2 regions of the Gelria sp. Kuro-4 genome follow, and region 1 is predicted to be linked to the other one. Evidence: riboswitches for the same ligand, from Rfam matches in the RefSeq annotation. Region 1 holds a riboswitch; the other holds the start of a gene.

Region 1 (6,727 bases):
CAAGGTTACGGCCCGTCTGGCCCGCAGCCTCACTTCGCCCCTGGGCGTGGACGAGTTCGTGCGCGTCAAGCTCGGCCCCGTCGGCCCCCACCTTATGGCCACGCCGCTCCCGCGCGGCGCCGCCCTCACCACCTCCCTCGTGCGGGCCGACGGGATCCTGAAGGTGCCGCGCGGCAGCGAGGGGATCAAGGCGGGGGCGCAGGTGGAGGTCAGCTTGCTCAAGAGCGAGATGGAAATCCGGGGCACGGTGGTGGCCGTCGGCAGCCACGACCTCACGCTCGACATCATCGCCAACCTGCTGCGGGAGAAATACCCGGAATTTACGCTCTCCTCCGCCCATGTGGGGAGCCTGGGGGGACTTCTCGCCCTGCGCCGCGGTGAGGCCCACCTGGCGGGAACGCACCTCCTGGATGAGGAAACCGGCGAGTACAACATCCCCTACCTCAAACGGTATCTTCCTGAGGAAGAGGTGTACCTTATCACCCTCGTTTACCGCGAGCAAGGCTTGCTGGTGCCGCCGGGGAATCCGAAAGAAATCCGGACGCTGGCCGACCTTACCCGTCCGGATGTTACCTTCATCAACCGGCAGAAAGGTGCCGGCACGCGGGTGCTCCTCGACCGGGCCTTGAAGGAGGAAGGCATCGACCCGCAGAAGATCCAGGGCTACCAGCGCGAGGAGTACACCCACACCGCAGTGGCGGCAGCCGTAAAGAGCGGGGCGGCGGACGTGGGCTTAGGTGTCCTGTCGGCGGCGCGCGCCCTGGAGCTGGACTTCATTCCCTGGCGGGCGGAACGCTACGACCTGGCCATCCCTGCTGTTTACCTGGATCACCCCGGGGTCAGGGCCGTCCTGAGCATCATCCAGAGTCCCGAATTCAAAGAACAGGTTACAGCCCTGGGGGGCTACGACCTCAGGGATACCGGCAAGATCCAGTGGCCACGAAGGGGGGAGGAGGATGCGCGACCGGCTGGGACGGGAGATTGATTACCTGCGGGTTTCGGTGACGGACCGCTGCAACCTGCGCTGCCTGTACTGCCTGCCGCCGCAAGGGGTACGGCCCAAGGCCCACGACGAGATTCTGCACTACGAAGAGATCGTGCGCCTGGTGGAGGTAGGGGTGAGCCTGGGTATCCGGCGGGTACGCCTGACCGGCGGGGAGCCGCTGGCGCGCCTGGGGCTTACCAAGCTGGTGGCCCAGCTCGCCGCCATCCCTGGCCTTGAGGACCTTTCCTTAACGACCAACGGCACGTTGCTGGCCCCGCTGGCGGCGCCGCTCAAGCAGGCCGGGCTGAAACGGGTAAATGTCAGCTTAGACACGCTGCGGCCGGAGCGCTTTCGGGCCATCACCCGCCGGGGCACCCTGGCCGATGCCTGGGCGGGGATCGAGGCTGCCCTGGCGGTGGGCCTTGACCCGGTGAAGATCAACACGGTGGCCTTGGCCGGGGTGAATGACGATGAGATCGGTGAGCTCGCGGCCCTTACGCGCCGGCTTCCCCTGCACGTGCGCTTTATTGAGGTGATGCCGCTGGGGGCGGACCTCGACTGGGCGGCGGCCCATGCCCTGCCCATGGCGGCCGTCCGGTCGGCCGTGGAAAAGGCAGGGCTCTTGGAGCCGGCCGACGTGGCCGGGGCGGGCCCGGCGGCAGCCTGGCGCTTCCCGGGGGCACCGGGGACGGTGGGTTTCATCGCCGCCCTTTCGGAAGCCTTTTGCGCGCGCTGCAACCGCCTGCGCCTTACGGCCGATGGCCGGCTCAAGCCCTGCCTGGCGTCCGACGTGGAGGTGGACGTGCGGGGGCTGCTGCGGGGCGGTGCCGGCACCGGGGAACTGAAGGGTGCTTTCCGGCGGGCGCTGGAGCTGAAGCCGACCCACCACGACCTGGCGAGCTATACCGAGCACACCCGCGTGATGTGCCAGATAGGGGGCTAGAGCATGGAACTTACGCATCTTACGCCGGCCGGCGAAGCCCACATGGTGAACGTGGGGCAAAAGCCGGTCACCCAGCGCCGTGCGGTGGCGCGGGGGGCGGTTAAGATGGCCCCGGCCACGCTGGCGCTGATCGCTGCAGGCGGCGTCCCCAAGGGCGATGTGCTGGCGGCGGCGCGCCTGGCCGGCATTATGGCGGCGAAAGAAACGCCGCACCTTATCCCCTTGTGCCACCCGCTCAACCTGGGCGGGGTAGAGGTGCGGCTCAGACTGGATAAAGGGGCGAGCTGCGTGGAGATTGAGGCAGAGGTGACGCTGGCCGGCCGGACCGGTGCCGAGATGGAAGCGCTTACAGCGGTGAGCGTGGCTGCCCTGACCGTTTACGACATGTGCAAGGCCGTGGACAAAGGTATGAGCATCGAGCACATCCGCCTGGTGGCCAAGTCCGGCGGCAAGAGCGGTATTTACCGGCGGGAGGGTGAGGAACCATGGGAAGGGTAGCCGGCCGCGTAAAGGCGGTCTGTACCAGCACCGCCAAGGGAACCCGCAAAGAGGACCGGGGAGAAGGGGTCTTTAGACCCGGTTACGGTGTCGAGGGCGACGCCCATGCCGGTCCGTGGCACCGGCAGGTGAGCCTCTTGGCTCAAGAGAGTGTCGATAAGATGATCGCCAAGGGGATTAAGCTGGTTCCCGGCGACTTTGGGGAGAACCTTACCACCGAAGGAATTGACGTTGCCCACCTGCCCGTCGGCACCCGCCTGAAGGTAGGCGCGGACGTGCTGCTGGAGGTCACCCAGATCGGGAAAAAGTGCCACCACGGCTGCGCCATCTACCAGCAGGTGGGCGACTGCATCATGCCCCGCGAAGGGATCTTCGCCCGCGTGCTCTTAGGGGGCCGGGTTAGAAACGGTGATCCCATCCTGATCGAAGAAGGTTACCGCCTGGCCATCGTCACCGCCAGCGACAAGGGGGCGCGCGGGGAACGCGAAGATACCGGCGCCCAGGTGATTCGCCGGCTGGTGGCAGAGCTGGGCGAGGTGGTGGAGTACAAGGTTCTGCCCGACGAGCGCGAAGAGCTCGCGGCCGAGCTTAAGCGCTTGGCCGACGAGCGGGCCATCGACCTTATCCTTACCACCGGCGGCACGGGGCTCGGACCTCGCGACGTTACCCCGGAGGCCACCCTGGACGTGGTCGACCAGCTGGTGCCTGGCCTCCCCGAGGCCATGCGCGCGGCGGGCTTCGCCAAAACGCCGCACGCCCTCCTTTCCCGCGCCGTAGCCGGCATCCGCGGGCGTACGCTGATCGTGAACCTCCCCGGCAGCCCCCGCGGTGTGGAGGAAAACCTCAGCGTCATCCTGCCGGCCCTGCCGCACGGCCTGGCCGTCCTCACCGGCCGCGCCGCCGAGTGCGGGCGGCCTGCGGCCGACCGGCAGTTCAAAGCCGTCCATTCGTTCCAAGGCGAAGCCGAGTAGAGTCTGCACGTTGACCGTAGGAACGCTCATCCGCCTTAGAGGGGTTGTCCGCCGACCGGCGTAATTCGTGTATTGTCCGGTAGGCGGGAAGCCGCTCTTTCCGGCTCCCAAGCAGTTCCCGGCGGTCAGCATCTTCGACCCCGTGCGCCTAAGGCGGGAGCTACGGCGGCGGGGCGTTAGGGTTAGGCCGGAAACAGCCTGGCCTCCCGCATTTGGAAAGAAGGTGCAGGGCCGGCCGCCCCCCGGGCCGGTACCGGGCGGCAAAAGGAGGTGCACGGAGGGGGTAAACTGCCGCAAAGGAGAGACCGCAGGTGAAAAAGTATCTTGTCGTGGCCCTCTGTGTTCTGCTTGCCCTGGCCCTCTTCGGCTGCGCGCCGAAGGCCCGGCCGGAGCAGCAGGCCGATCAGGAAGCCGGTAAGGAGCCGGCGCAGCCGGCCGGTGCCCCGGCGGGCAGTAAAGAGGTCATCCTCGCCACCACCACCAGCACCCAGGACAGCGGCCTCTTGGATGTCCTCATCCCCATTTTTGAGCAGAAGACGGGCTACCGGGTAAAGACGGTGGCGGTCGGCACCGGCCAGGCCCTGGCCATGGGCGAGCGGGGCGAGGCGGACGTGCTCCTGGTGCACGCCCCGGCAGCGGAGAAGAAGGTAGTGGAAAGCGGGGCGGCCATTGACCGCCGGCTGGTCATGCACAACGACTTCATCATCGTCGGGCCGGAAAAGGACCCCGCCAAGATCAAGGGTTCGGCCACCACGGCGGATGCCTTCAAGAAGATCGCCCAGGCCAAGGCCCTCTTCGTCTCGCGCGGCGACGACTCCGGGACCAACAAGAAGGAGCTCGAGCTCTGGAAAGCAGCCCAAATCGAACCCAAGGGTTCCTGGTACCAGGAGTCCGGTACCGGCATGGGCCAGACGCTGAACATCGCCTCGGAAAAGGGCGGCTACACCCTGACCGACCGTGCCACCTACCTGGCGCTCAAGAAGAACCTGGCCCTCACCATCCTGCTCGAGGGAGACAAGTCGCTCCTTAACGTGTACCACGTGATGCAGGTCAACCCCGATAAGTTCCCCAAGGTGAACGCCGCCGGCGGCAAGGCCTTTGCCGACTTTATGGTGGACGCTGAAACGCAAAAGGTGATTGGCGACTTCGGCAAAGACAAGTTCGGCCAGTCCCTCTTCTTCCCGGATGCCGGGAAGCCGGACACCTATTAGGGTGAACACCGGGGGGCCGCGCCAGTGCCGGTCTCCCGAGCCTAAGGTGATAAAATGGATTTAGTGGTGCAAGGTCTGGCCAAGGCCTTCCGCCTGCTCGTAAGCGGCGACCCGGAGGTGCTGCAGATTACCTTCCTCACCCTGCGGGTGTCGGGCCTGGCCACCCTGATCAGCCTGGGTTTGGGCGTGCCTTTGGGGCTGTACCTGGCGGTGGCGCGCTTTCGGGGCCGGGAGCTTCTGGTAGGCGCTGTGAATACCGGGATGGGCCTGCCGCCCACGGTGGTGGGGCTCTGGGTGAGCATCCTCCTCTGGCGCAACGGGCCGTTGGGCATGCTTAACCTCATGTACACCCCCACGGCCATCGTTATCGCCCAGGCGGTGATCGCGGCGCCGGTGGTGACCGGCCTCACCATGGCTGCGGTGCAACAGCTCAACCCGAAACTGCGCCTTCAGGTTTTGGCCCTGGGCGCCTCACCGCTTCAGTTCTGGTGGCTCATCATCCGCGAGGTGCGCTTCGGGATCCTGGCGGCGGTGATGGCCGGCCTGGGAAGCGTCATCTCCGAGGTGGGGGCGTCCATGGCGGTGGGCGGCAACGTGCGCTGGTACACGCGCGTCCTCACCACGGCCATCGTGCTCGAGGTGAGCAAAGGGAACTTCGACATGGCCTTGGCTTTGGGGTTTGTTCTCATGCTTCTCGCCTACAGCATCACGTATGTCCTCACCATCGTGCAGCAGAGGAGGCGGCGCTTGTGACGGCGGTGCTGGAAGCGCGCGACATGGTGATAAGAAAAGGCGGGCGGCGCATCTTAAGCGTCGCCCACCTTACGGTGGAGCCGGGCGAAGTGCTCGCCGTCATCGGCCCCAACGGCGCGGGCAAGAGCACACTGCTTACCGCCCTGGCCTGCCTGGACCTGCCGAAAAGCGGGGCCGTGTTCTTCCACGGCCAGCGCGTCACGCGCGCCAACGCCCTTGCCGTGCGCCGCCGGCTCGCGGTGGTGTTTCAGGAACCGCTGCTCCTCGATACCACGGTGCTCGAGAACGCGGCGGTGGGGCTTAAGCTGCGCGGCCGGCGCCGGGAGGCGGAGGCCAAGGCCCGGGTCTGGCTGGAGCGCTTCGGCGTGCTCCACCTGGCCGACCAGCCGGCCCTCACCCTTTCGGGCGGCGAAGCCCAGCGGGTGAGCCTGGCCAGGGCCTTCGCTCTGGAACCGGAGGTACTGCTGCTCGATGAGCCCTTTGCTTCGGTGGACGTCATTGCGCGCGCCGGACTCATCCAGGAGTTCAAGAACGTACTCGGCAGCACGGGCACCACAGCAGTCCTTGTGACCCACGACTTCCGCGAGGTGAGCGCGCTGGCCACCCGCGTGGCGGTGCTGGCCGGTGGCGCAGTGCAGGCCGAGGGTACGCCTGCGGCCATCGCCGCCCACCCGCGCTGGGGCGCCCTCGCCCACCCGGGGTCAGGTATCAACTTAGCAGCGTTTTTATCAATTCTGCAAAAACCACAACCTGAAGCGCAATAAGTAGTTGCGGCAGCCGGACCCTTGCAGCCCAGCTCTTTTTCCAGGATGTTCTTGACGATGCGGCTGGGCGGGGTGGTTAAGATGCATTCTTATTCCCGGTTACTTCCACCAGCTGTCGACGACGTCTTTGTTCTCGGCCATCCAGGCCTTGGCTGCCGCCGGCGGCTCCTCCCCGTCGGCGATGCGGCCTTCCAAGTCACCCAGCTGCTGGGCGTTGAGCTTGAAGTTTTTCAGGAAGTCGGCCACTTCCGGCATATCTTCTGCCAGCCCTTTGCGGGCGGTGATGTGAATGTTCTCGACTTCACCATAGTCCTTCTTGGGGTCTTCCAGGAACTTGAGATCCCAGCGGGCGAACTTCCAGTGGGGCGCCCAGCCGGTGACCACAATCCACTCCTTGTTGTCGATGGCCTTCTTGAGGGCTGCCGTCATGGCCGGTTCGCTGCCTTCGACCAGCTTCAGCTTTAGGCCGTAATCCTGAATGGCCTTGGCGGTGGCTTTCATGATGCCGGCCCCGGCCAGATCGTGGGTGATGAAAACTATCGTCTTTTTTACCTGCGACTGCAGGTTCAAGAGCTCATCCTGCATCTGCTTGCGGATCAAAG
Region 2 (6,727 bases), 400 kb from region 1:
TCAGGCGCCGGGCGGGGCCTGCGTGACGGCAGGCTGCTTCACCGGCGCCGCCTGCGGTTCTTTGGGCGGCAGGATGAGTTGCTGCCCAGGTAAAATGAGGCGCGGATTGGCGAGCCGGTTGTGGCGCGATACCTCCAGGTAGAAGTCCCCCTGCCCGTAAAAACGTTCGCTGATGCCCCAAAGGGTATCCCCGGGGCGCACAATGTATTTCTGCCCGGCAGGGGCATCCGGTGCCGGCAACGAACCGGTCATCTCTCCCGTACCCGCCGGCCAGCCCTCCCCGGGGATGGGTGCCGCCGCCGCACCCGCTTGTCCTTCTCTTTGTCCTTCTCCGTCGCCGGGTGCCGCAGCTGCACCGGCCGGGGCCTTGGTAGCAGCAGGTGCTTCCCCGGCCGCGGGGCCGTGCCGGGATAACCGGGTGAGGCCGACCAGGGCGGCAACCAGGAGAACACCGGCCAGCAGCACCACCAGAAGGCGGCGCGGCTTCACCAGGCGCCAGCGGGGGCGCAGGGCAGGCGCCGCCGTAGCGGCCGTCTCGCCTACCGCGTAGGTTCCTGCGCCGGCCGCCACGGGGACAATCGCCCCGCCTTCCCAGCCATAGAGCGCCTCGCGCCCCAGCTCAGTATCGAGCACCAGAGCCACCTGCCAGGGCTCGCTGAAGTGTTCCTTGTGCACCGCCATGTCGTAGCCGGAAAGAAAGGCGCCCAAGCCGCAATGCGTGTGAAACCAACCCACCACCTGGAAAGAAGGGTACTCGCTTTGGCCCCGGGCGCTGAGTTCCGACACCAGTTCCGGCGTGAAGCGGATGCTGCTCCCCACTGAGTCCGCCCCCTGCGCCAGGAGCGCGGCCTCCACCCGTACCGCCAGCGCCCGGCCACGGTGCACGCGGCCCAAGAGGATACCGCCGATCTCGCGCCCCTGGGCCTGGCGCGCCCAGGTTAAGATTTCACTCAGCACCGTGTGCGCCACATGCACCCGTCCCGGCATCTTTATCCCCCCACCGGCGTCCCCTTGCCGGAATTATTAGAAGTTGCCAATCTAACTGCTATATTCGCGTTCGGAGCCGAGATCCCTGCCGGGCCCCCTGGTAATTAACAAAAGTAACTGTAACCGACCCGAAGTGCGGTGCGTAAGCTATTGAGGACACGTAGCGAGGACATCCGTCGCCCAAGGAGGAATACCGAATGGCGCAGCTTACACCCCGGCCCCTGCCCTACACCTCCCTTCCCGGCCTCTCGGCACGCCTGCTGACCGAGCACTACAAGCTGTACCTCGGTTATGTGAATAAAACCAACGAGATCTGGAGCCTGCTCCGCACCGTCAATCGGCAGACGGCCAACGCCACCTACAGCCCCTACCGCGAGCTGAAGTTGGAAGAGACTTACGCGCTCAACGGAGTTAAACTGCACGAGCTCTATTTCGGCAACCTGGGCGGGACCGATGGTCCCCCCAGCGGCGAGGTAAGCTTTTTCCTGCAGCGCGATTTCGGATCGACCGAGGCCTGGGCCCGCGACTTCCGCGCTCTCGGCCTCTCCGCCCGCGGCTGGGGCATCCTGGCCCTCGACCTTGACGACCGCACCCTGCACAACTTTCTGCTCGATGCCCACAATGTGGGCGGCATCCAGCGCACGGCGCCCCTTCTCGTCCTAGACGTTTACGAACACGCCTACTTCATTGATTATGGCACCAACCGTTCCGGCTACCTGGATGCCTTCTTTGCCAACATCGATTGGGAAGAGGTCAACCGGAGGCTCCGCCCTTATCTGGCGCGCAGCGCCCCGGTACCTACACTGAACACCGATTTCTTCGCCTAAGCCGGGACAGCCCTTCAGCGCTCCGTAGAAAGCGCTGGGCCGGGCAGAAAAACAGCCAGCGGCGCTCAGGAAGGTAGAACGGGCCTGGTCCCGTCCCATCCCCCTTGTTTTCTTGCCCGCCCTGTGCTATAGTTCGGTATGATAAAAACTATAAGGAAGAAGGCCTTCAGGGCAAGGTGAGGGGCCGGGCCCCCAATTCCTGACCGGCGGTGAAGCCTCCAGCGCAGCCTGTGAGGATTAGCCCGCGAGCCACCGAGGTGGTTGATCTGGTCGAAACCAGAGCCGACGGTATAGTCCGGATGGAAGAAGGTAGTGCTGTTCGCCCATTTCCCCGGAAGGCTTTTCTTCCGGGGATTAATTTTTAAGGAGGTCATGGTTTAGATGTCCCATCTGCGCGGCACCCGGTATCTGGTCAAGGTGGCCCTCCTCGGCACCCTCGGTTTCCTCCTCATGTACCTGGAGTTCCCGCTTCCTTTCATGCCGACTTTCCTCAAGTTCGATTTCGGCGACGTCCCCGCCCTCATCGCCGGCTTCGCTTTCGGCCCGGCGGCCGGTGTGCTGGCCGAGGCGATCAAGTGCATCGTCTTCCTCCTCTCCGGCCGCTCTGAGGCCGGGATCATCGGTGTGAGCGCCAACTTCGTCACCGGGGCGAGCCTTGTGCTCGCCGCCGCCCTGGTGTACCGGCGCGTGCACACTCTTCAAGGCGCCGTCCTCTCCCTTTTCGTCGGCACCCTGGCCATGACCGCCACCGTTACCATCGCGGACATCTATATCTTTCTCCCGCTCTGGAACGTGCCCGCTCAGCAGATCCTTCCCCTGGCGGTGAGTGCCATCGTCCCCTTCAACCTGATAAAGGGCACCCTCACCTCCACCGCCACATTCCTCCTTTACAAGCGCGTCAGCGCCCTCCTGGGGGCCCCCGCCCTCGTCTCCCAGCCGGCCAAGGCCCGGCCCTAACATCCCTTTCCTAGCCCCCACGCGCAGAGAGGCCCGGGTGCAGCACCTGCACCCGGGCCTTTGCCACCTAACGCCTTCTTAGTAATCCCCCCACAGGCGCGGCCCCGGGGTTCCCAGCCCGCCTTACCCTGGTGCAAAAGTACCGGCTCGCCGGGGTGGCCAGCTGGCAGCGCGGCTGGCCGAACCTTGGGTGTGGGAACTCCTGGCTCGCGAACCGTAAGGCTGGGAAGACCTCCCTCTGTGTAAAAATTCGGGGTTGAAGAAGGAAAAGGCTGCTCGCTGGCGAATTAAGAATATAAGTTTATACCATTTTTCTCCGAGTCCAGCCGCCTAAGGCGTAGCTAAGGCGATGGACCGATAGGGTAAGCGGGGAAACCTGCTTGCCTCCCGGTGCGGAAAGGAGAAAAGCGGACTTAAGGCCCGTTCTGCTTTCCGCAGAACGGGCCTTAATTTCATAAACAAGGGAGGAGTAAGAAAAATGTCAACGTGGAAAAGCGTAAGAACTTATGTCTTGATCTTGGGTCTGGCCCTGCTCCTGCTCAGTGCCGGCTGCGCCGGCGGGCGGAAGGCCCCAGCGGAAAAAGAGCCCGCTGCCCCCGCCCCCACCGCCGGCGTTAAAGTGGCGCTTGTGGATGCGGCCGGGGCGAGCAGCGAGGTGGACTTGAGCCGGTTTCCGGCCGTAAGCGCCAAGGGCGGCTACAAAAAGTCCACCGGCACCATCGTCGGCCCCGACGGCTTTACCGGCGTCAAGGTGAAAGACCTCCTCGCCCAGCTAAAGTGGGACCCGGCGACGCAGGCCGTGCAGGTGGTAGCAGCTGACGGCTACGCCATGACCTTCACCGCCGACCAGGTGGAAGGCAACCTGCTCACCTACAACCAGGACGGCTCCCCGGCCAAGCTGGGCGGCGTGGAGATGATCCTGGCCTACAAAACAGACGGGAAAGAGGAAAAAGACCTGCCGCGGATCGTTTTCGTGGGCGGGAACGCCCCTTTGACCGACGGCCATTTCTGGGTGAAGAACGTGGCCAAGATAGCCCTGACCCAGGCGCCCACGGAGTGGAAGCTGAACCTGAGCGGCGTGGAGAAAGCGGAGCTCGACCGCTCCACGTTTGAAAGCTTGGCCACCTGCACCGCCACCCCGCACCCCGCCGTCACGTACAAACACACGGATAAAGAAGGCAAAGAACACGAGTACAAGGGCGTACCGCTCTGGGTGGTGCTCTCCATGGTGGACGGCGCCGACAGCCCGGGCGGTCACTATGTATTTAACGATGACCTGGCCAAGCAGGGTTACACCGTTCAGGTGGTGGCCAAGGATGGCTTTATGGCAGAGCTTTCCGCCCAGGACGTGGCACGCAACCAGAACATCATCCTGGCCTACTGGAAGGACGGGGAGCTGCTCCCGCCGGACGAAGGCCCGCTGGCGCTCACGGGGGCCGGCCTCAAGAGCAACAAGGAACGAATCAAGCAGGTGGCCGAAATCCGCCTCACCAACCTGCCTAAGTGAACCCTAAGAAAGGCGGCGGGCAAAGATGAGGCTGCCGATGCGGTTGCGCAGGCCGCTGGTGCTTGTAGCGTCCCTCCTCTTTCTCAGCCTGCTTGCTGCCACCGGCTGTGCCGGCACCACCCCCCGCAGCCTTACCTTGGCCGTGGTGGGCGATAGCCAGGGCCGAAGCGCTGTCTGGGAAGCCGTCGTCGACGCGATCAATGCGGAAAGTCCGGCCTTCGTCGTCCACTGCGGCGACCTGACGCCGGCGGGCACCCGCGAGCAATACCTCTACTTTAAGGAGCAGGCTGAGAAGCTGCGCGTCCCCTTCTACGCCGTGCCGGGCAACCACGATGTCCGCGGCCAGGGACGCCGTCTCTTTACGGAGTTGACCGGTTCCCCGCCGTGCTGGTCCTTTGCCCGGGACGGATATCACTTCCTGGGACTGGATGACGCCGACGGTGAACTCTCCCAGGAGCAGCTGGACTGGCTGGCGGCGGAACTGGCGCGGCCTGGTCCCAAGCTCATCTTTCTTCACGTCCCCCTGTGGGACCCACGCCCAGGAGAAGACCACGCCTTAAAGAGCGCGGAAGAAGCCGCCCAGCTGCATGCACTTTTCCGGCAGCACCAGGTCATCGCCGTCTTCAGCGGCCATGTTCACCTCTTCGCCTGCCGGGAAAAGGACGGCATAACCTATGTGACCACCGGCGGTGCCGGCGCGCCCCTCTACGCGCCGCGGGCGGCCGGCGGCTTTCACCATTGGACCCGCGTGCAGCTTTCGGGCGGTCGAGTTAAGGTGGAGGCCGTACCGGTAGAACCGGCAGCCACAGAGCCTACGGTGACGGTTACCACGCCGTCAGCGACCCGCTCCTTCACGCTGGAAGAACTGCTGGCGTTTCCCGCCGTTACGGTGAAAGCGGCCTTTGAGAACCAGTTCGGCAACCGGGGCGGCGAAGGAGAGTATACGGGAGTACCTCTTGCCCACCTCCTGGAGGCGGTGAACGGCCTTTCGCCCGGCCAGACGCTTAAGGTGGTGGCTGAAGACGGCTACAGCCAGGAGTTCGGTTACGCCAATCTCTACCCAGCTAAAGAATGGCTTAAGTTGCAGGGAAGCATGCTCCTGGCCTACGAGAAGGACGGGCGGCTGGCGCCGGACTGGGAAGAAGGACCGCGCCTGGTGCTGGCCCCGGCGGATGGGCTCTACAGCAACACCGACTGCGCCCAGACCTCTCTGCCCGGCCAGGGTTGGAACGTCTATCCCTCGGCCGGCGGGCGCTGGGTGAGACAGGTCAAGCGGATCGAGGTGGTAAAAGATGCAGGAGAATAAAGCGTGCGGCTATTACCTGACCACGCGGGAGCTCATTACCATGGCCGTCCTGAGTGCCCTGGGCGGGGTGCTCAGCGCCTACGTGGGCTATCTCGGCAACCTGGTGAACCAATTCTTCGGCGTGCCGTTCGGAGCCGGCCAGTTCATGGGCGGGCTGCACGTGTTCTGGTTCATCGTTCTGGCCGGGCTGGTGCGCAAGCCCGGCGCCGTCACGGCGGTCGGCCTCCTTAAGGGACTGGTGGAGATGCTCACCGGCAGCACCCACGGCGCAGTCATCGTGCTGGTGTGCGTCGTGCAGGCGGCGGCGGTGGATGCCGTGATCTCCCTCCGGCGCGAGCCGGGGCTGGGCACCTACCTGGTTGCCGGCGCGGCGGGGACCGTCAGCGAGGTCATTCTCATGCAGCTGCTTTACTTTTCCGGCGCCCCGGCCTGGTACATTCTCCTTATGACCGCCCTGGCGGCCGCCTCCGGCGTCATCTTCGCCGGCTATCTGGGCAGCGGGGTGCTGGGGTTGCTGGAACACGGGCGGCCCGCCGCAGCAGGGCCGGTCGCCCCGCGCGCCCGCACCGTCCAGTTCGCCATAACCCTCCTTCTCGGCGCTCTTCTCGCCGGGGGCGCCGTGTTCTACTACGCCTGCGTCTTCGAGCCCTTTTGGGCGGCGCCCGGCGTGGCCGTCGAGGGTAAGGTGGCGCACCCTTACACGTACCGGGCGGAGAGTTTTGCCGCCCCGGCCATCACAGTAACAGCGGAGCTGAAGGGCAGCGTCACCTACGTGGCGCCGCGCGACTACACCGGTGTGCCGCTCAAAAAGATCTTGACAGCCGCCCGGCCGGACGCCGCGGCCACCAAGGTAACGGTGAGTGCCGGAGACGGTTACTCGGTGGAATTCCCTTTGCCCGACCTGCTTAAGGATGACGAGACCCTCCTGATCCAAGAAGAAGACGGATCCTACCGCCTGATCGCCCCGCGCTACGCCGGCGGCTACTGGGTGCGTCAGGTAACCCGTATCAAGGTTGAATGAAATATGATCACCCTTCGCGCTTTTTCCTGCCGCTATCCAGGCGGCACTTGGGGGCTTAGAGACGTCAACCTGGACGTCGCCCCGGGAGAGCTTCTCGCCCTTACCGGGCCGAGCGGGTGCGG

Evidence for each region. Region 1 has a riboswitch for molybdenum cofactor ahead of K5554_RS01580 (substrate-binding domain-containing protein). Riboswitches for the same ligand answer to the same signal wherever they lie in the genome.
Region 2: linked by a shared signal. The riboswitch ahead of K5554_RS13905 (hypothetical protein) and the one ahead of K5554_RS01580 (substrate-binding domain-containing protein) in region 1 are both predicted to bind molybdenum cofactor.

What each region holds. Positions count from the first base shown of each region.
Region 1 covers NZ_AP024619.1:293,552-300,278, reverse strand. Annotated here, with positions in the region: gene K5554_RS01600 (molybdopterin biosynthesis protein) at 1-985, shown strand, start outside; gene moaA (GTP 3',8-cyclase MoaA) at 957-1,928, shown strand; gene moaC (cyclic pyranopterin monophosphate synthase MoaC) at 1,932-2,426, shown strand; gene K5554_RS14635 (molybdenum cofactor synthesis domain-containing protein) at 2,414-3,397, shown strand; molybdenum cofactor riboswitch at 3,519-3,636, shown strand; gene K5554_RS01580 (substrate-binding domain-containing protein) at 3,709-4,608, shown strand; gene K5554_RS01575 (ABC transporter permease) at 4,663-5,361, shown strand; gene K5554_RS01570 (energy-coupling factor ABC transporter ATP-binding protein) at 5,358-6,125, shown strand; gene K5554_RS14540 (glycine betaine ABC transporter substrate-binding protein) at 6,225-6,727, opposite strand, start outside.
Region 2 covers NZ_AP024619.1:2,776,708-2,783,434, forward strand. Annotated here, with positions in the region: gene K5554_RS13890 (LysM peptidoglycan-binding domain-containing protein) at 1-987, opposite strand; gene K5554_RS13895 (superoxide dismutase) at 1,185-1,814, shown strand; FMN riboswitch at 1,973-2,129, shown strand; gene K5554_RS13900 (ECF transporter S component) at 2,196-2,771, shown strand; molybdenum cofactor riboswitch at 3,074-3,190, shown strand; gene K5554_RS13905 (hypothetical protein) at 3,250-4,278, shown strand; gene K5554_RS13910 (metallophosphoesterase) at 4,316-5,584, shown strand; gene K5554_RS13915 (ECF transporter S component) at 5,571-6,605, shown strand; gene K5554_RS13920 (ABC transporter ATP-binding protein) at 6,609-6,727, shown strand, end outside.